DNA from 2 places in the Streptomyces sp. JLSY215 genome. Region 1 is predicted to be linked to the other one. Evidence: riboswitches for the same ligand, from Rfam matches in the RefSeq annotation. Region 1 holds a riboswitch; the other holds the start of a gene.
What was found. A riboswitch is a leader RNA that binds a small molecule or an ion and turns the genes downstream of it on or off. The one in region 1 is predicted to bind cyclic di-AMP.

Region 2: it holds a riboswitch for cyclic di-AMP, as region 1 does, so the genes downstream of both, AC5677_RS18075 (M23 family metallopeptidase) here and AC5677_RS15410 (transglycosylase family protein) in region 1, are expected to answer to the same signal.

What each region holds. Positions count from the first base shown of each region.
Region 1 is NZ_CM185022.1:3,481,372-3,483,534, forward strand. It holds gene AC5677_RS15410 (transglycosylase family protein) at 314-967, opposite strand; cyclic di-AMP (ydaO/yuaA leader) riboswitch at 975-1,143, opposite strand; gene AC5677_RS15415 (transglycosylase family protein) at 1,396-2,163, opposite strand, start outside.
Region 2 is NZ_CM185022.1:4,054,012-4,056,174, forward strand. It holds gene AC5677_RS18075 (M23 family metallopeptidase) at 89-1,252, opposite strand; cyclic di-AMP (ydaO/yuaA leader) riboswitch at 1,264-1,415, opposite strand; gene AC5677_RS18080 (DUF2332 family protein) at 1,876-2,163, shown strand, end outside.

The DNA of each region.
Region 1 (2,163 bases):
CGAGCCTAACGGCCCCGGGGAGATCCGCTCGCCGTTGGCCCGCTCCGTGGGACGAAAAGAGGCCCAGATGCCCATTTCCCGGGAGGTTTGGGCGCATTGTTCGCTGAACGGGGAAAATCGCGGGAAGCCACTGGTGGCGGGGTGCCGGTGGGCTGGCGTACGGCGGGGTGCGCGGAATGGCGTACGCGGCGGCACATGGAATGGAGAAGCCCCGCCGCGGCGCGCTGGGGGGAGTAGCGCGCCGGGCGGGGCCTGCTCGGGGAGGATGCGGGCCCATGACTCAGGCCCGCGGGAGTCCCGGTGCGGGGACGGCTCAGATGCTGAGCTTCTGGCCCGGGAAGATCAGGTTCGGGTTGCCGCCGATGACGGACTTGTTGTGGGCGTAGACCGTCTTCCAGGTGGTGCCGTGCGCCTTGGCGATCTTGGCGAGGGTGTCACCGGCCTTGACGGTGTAGTTGCCCTTGCCCTGCGGCTTCTGCGGGGCCGGCTGGGCCTGCTTCTGCTTCGGGGCGGCCTGCTGCGGGGCAGCCTTCTTCGGCGCGGGCTGGGCCTTCTTGACCTCGGCCTTGGCGGAGGTGTCGAGGTCGGGGGACGGGCCACCGGCGGTCAGGTTGCCGGCACCGGCGCAGGACCAGGCGCCCGGACCCTGGATGGCGAGGAGCTTCTCGGCGGCGGCGATCTGCTGGGCCTTGGTGGCCAGGTCGGCGCGGGCCGCGTACTGGGTGCCACCGGCGGCGGCCCAGCTGGAGTTCGAGAACTGGAGGCCGCCGTAGTAGCCGTTACCGGTGTTGATCGACCAGTTGCCGCCGGACTCGCACTGGGCGACCTTGTCCCAGGTGGCGACGGACGCGGCGGAGGCGGAGGTGGCGCCCATCAGCGGGACGGCGACGGCGGCACCGGCGACACCGGCGAGGGTGGCGATGCGGACGGCCTTGGACGGACGACGGTGCTTGCCCTTGTTCAGCATGGTTCGTTCGTTTCCTCACCGATGCCTACGAGGTGAGCTGTCGGGTTCGGGCCGTGTGAGTACCCGGCCGCGTGCACTGGACACGCGGCTTCACCCCAAGCCGGTTGACCCGCTTTCACGGGCGGGGCCGGCACTTACCTTGGGTCCCCCGCTCCTGCCTTCGGCGCTTGCGCGTCGACTGCCTGCGATCACCGGCAGGATTCGGCATGTGATCGAAGGGCCCGCTTTGGCGAGCGGTCCAGACCGTAATCAGTAATCCCCTTGGTGTTCAAACCCCACTATCTGAACCAAGTTGACCGTTTTTGATCATCGGCGGCTCATATTTCCGCAGGTGGGCCGGGGTGCGGAATCCGGCCGACGAGCCGGACGCCACACCCCGGAACGAGACGCTTGTCTCACTTTCGCCAAAAGGGACGAACTGGCGGTAACTACCCTGCCGCGTGCCCGAGATCGAGCAGCTGACCTGGGTGGATCAGGTCCGCGTCGGCCCCCACGACCTTCTCGTTGCGGTCGTAGAGCGCGGGCCAGCCGCCCGGCAGATCATGGGCCTCCGCGATGCCTGACAGGGTGTCACCGGAGCGCACCGTGTAGCCGTCGGCGGGGGCGGACGGGTCGGCTCCGGGGCGCGTACCGGGGTCCGTACGCTGCTCCTCGCCGCCGCGGGAGGCGTGGCGGCCGGCGGGCCGGTCGTCACGGTCCGCGCCCTTGCCGTCGTCGGCGCCGCTCCTGCCGCTCTTGCCGTCCTTGCCGCCCCCGCCCCCCTGGCCCTCGTCGGCGCCGCCGCGGTGCTTGCCCTTGGCGGGGGTCTCCGGCGTCGCGGGGGCACCGCGGTCGTCCGCACCGCTGCCGTCCTCGCCCTCGTGGGAGGGGGCGGACGGGTCCGCGGGGTCCGAGGCGTCGGGGGCCGACGGGGACGGCGTCGGCGTCGCCTCGTCGGAGGAGCCGCCGAAGGGGCCGTCGTCACCGAAGGGCCCGTCCTCGGGACCGTCGGAGGAGTCGTCGGCCGGGCCGGACGGATCGGCCGGGTCCGCGGTGTGCGACGGGCCGGGCCGCGGGGTGCTCGTACTGCCCGGGTCGACCTCCGGCGCGCGGCCGTCCTTGGTCAGCCCGGCGTTCACCGCGCAGCTCGGCCAGGCGTCCGGGCCGCGGTCGTCGAGGATGGATTCGGCGACGGCGATCTGCTCGGAGCGGCTGGC
Region 2 (2,163 bases), 570 kb from region 1:
CTCCCGCATTCCCCGGAACCCGCTCCCGCTCCCCCGGGCCCGCTCCCGCATTCCCGGGGGAGCGGGAGCGGGAGCGGGCCCCGTCGCGTCAGACGCTCAGTCCGTGCTCCCGCAGCCACGGCATCGGGTCTATCGGGTCGCCGGCTCCCGGGCGGACCTCCAGGTGGAGGTGGGGGCCGGTGACATTGCCGGTGGCGCCGACGCGGGCGATGACGTCGCCGGTGCTGACCTTGCCGGAGGTCTTCACCATGGAGGACAGGTGGCAGAACCAGAGTTCGGTGCCGTCGTCGAGGGTGAGGACGAGGCGGTAGCCGTACGAGCCGGCCCAGCCCGCCTGCGTGATGGTGCCGGAGTGCACTGCCCTGACGGGAGTGCCGGTCGGGGCGGCGAAGTCCTGTCCGGTGTGGTCCGCGGCCCAGCGGTCGCCGGCCTGGCCGAAGCTGGCGGTCAGGGTGTACGAGGCCACCGGGGTGATGAAGCTCCTGGCCAGCTGGGCGAGGCGCTCGGCCTCGGCCTTCTTGCGGGCCGCCTCCGCCGCCCGGCGCTCGGCCTCGCGCTCCGCCGCCTGCTTGGCGGCCGCGGCCTTCTCGGCGGCCGCCTGATGCGCGGTGGCGTCCTTCCCGGCCCGGTCGACGGCGGCCGTCTCGACGGCGGCGCGCTGCTCCTGCTCGGCGGCGCCCTGCTGCGCGTCGGCCTGCTGGAGGATGCGGTTCCGCAGCGTCTCGCCGGCGTTGGCGCCCTGGGCCGCCTCGTGCTGGGTGAGGCCCGCCTGGGAGAGGGGGCCGTGGGGGGACGCGGAGCCGGTGTCCGTACCGGACCGCGGCGCCCCGGAGTCGGATATGAGGCCGCCTATGACGGGGACGTCCGGCATCTTCTCGGCGATGTCGTGGGCCATACCGCCGATGTCGGGCATCGAGATCGGGACCGGCGGGCGGTCCTCGGCCGAGGCCATGCCGCCCGCGCCGACCGCCGCGATGACGCCGACGCCCAGGACCGTACCGCTGCGCGCGAGCGCGCCGCCGCGCTGCTTGGCCACCCGGTGCTTGCCGCGGACGGACCGGACGGACTCCTCGGTGGGGTTCCACTCCTCCCACGGCCCGTCGCCGTCGCGCGCGTCGTCACGCTCGCGGTCGTACTCGCCGCCCTGATAGACGACTCCGGATCCGTCGAAGGGGTATCCGTCGTCGGACGGACCCCGGTCATCGAGGTAGGCGGCGGACGGAGCCTCTGGGGCAGGCCTGTTGGACGCCACGGGGGCGCACTCCTTTCCTTCCTTCACGCCTACCGGGTTAGCTGACGGGTTCGGAGCAGGAAGGTCTCCTACGGGCGCCTCTGGTGGGAGGCGTCCGATTCACCCCAAGGTGGTGGTTCCCCGGTTCCCTCGGTGCACTTCATGCATGCCGCGCGGATGGTGCGGATGACGCAGACGGAACGGGCGGCGCAGGGGTGCGGGTCGCGTGGAGCGAGCGGTCATGTGGATCGGTACCGGTCGGCGCTGTTCAGTGCCCACTGGCGCCCGTCCGTGCACATGCGCTCAATCCGTACGGGTACTCCTGCGTGCCGTGATGACGTGTGCGACGTGCATGGCGTGCGCTTGCGGGATTCGGCGTAGGCGCGCGGTGCCGCCTCTTGCGACGGCTGGGACGACCGCGCTCCGTTATCGGACAGTAATAGAGATCGTGACTATTTTCCAAGCCTTCCGGGGAATCCGTATGCGCTCCGCAGGCGCTCTGGCGTGGACTTTTCCGCCCATCGCGGGCATAAATCGGGCGAGTTGACCGGAGCCCTCTAAACGATCTTCCGGTGATTGTGCGTCAGTTGTTATGCGGAGGGGTGCCCGGTCCTTACGGAGCGTGAGAGCAGTAACGTCGGATCATGGTCGTCAACGTGGTCAACGTCGTGAACAGCGCGCAGACAGTGGCGGATCGGTACCGGGAGTTCTCCTGGCGACAGGCGCGGGGACGGTCCGACGCCCATGCGGAGTTGACCGCGCGGATCAGCCACGACGCGGAGTTCTGCGATCTGTTGTCGGGATCGCTGCCGGCCGGGAGCAAACAGCAACCCACCCTCCTCCTGGCCGCCGTCCGCTATCTCGACGGGCCGCACGCCGAGCAGGGCCCGCGCAACGAGACGGCGTACGGACGCTGGCGGGAGTGGACCATC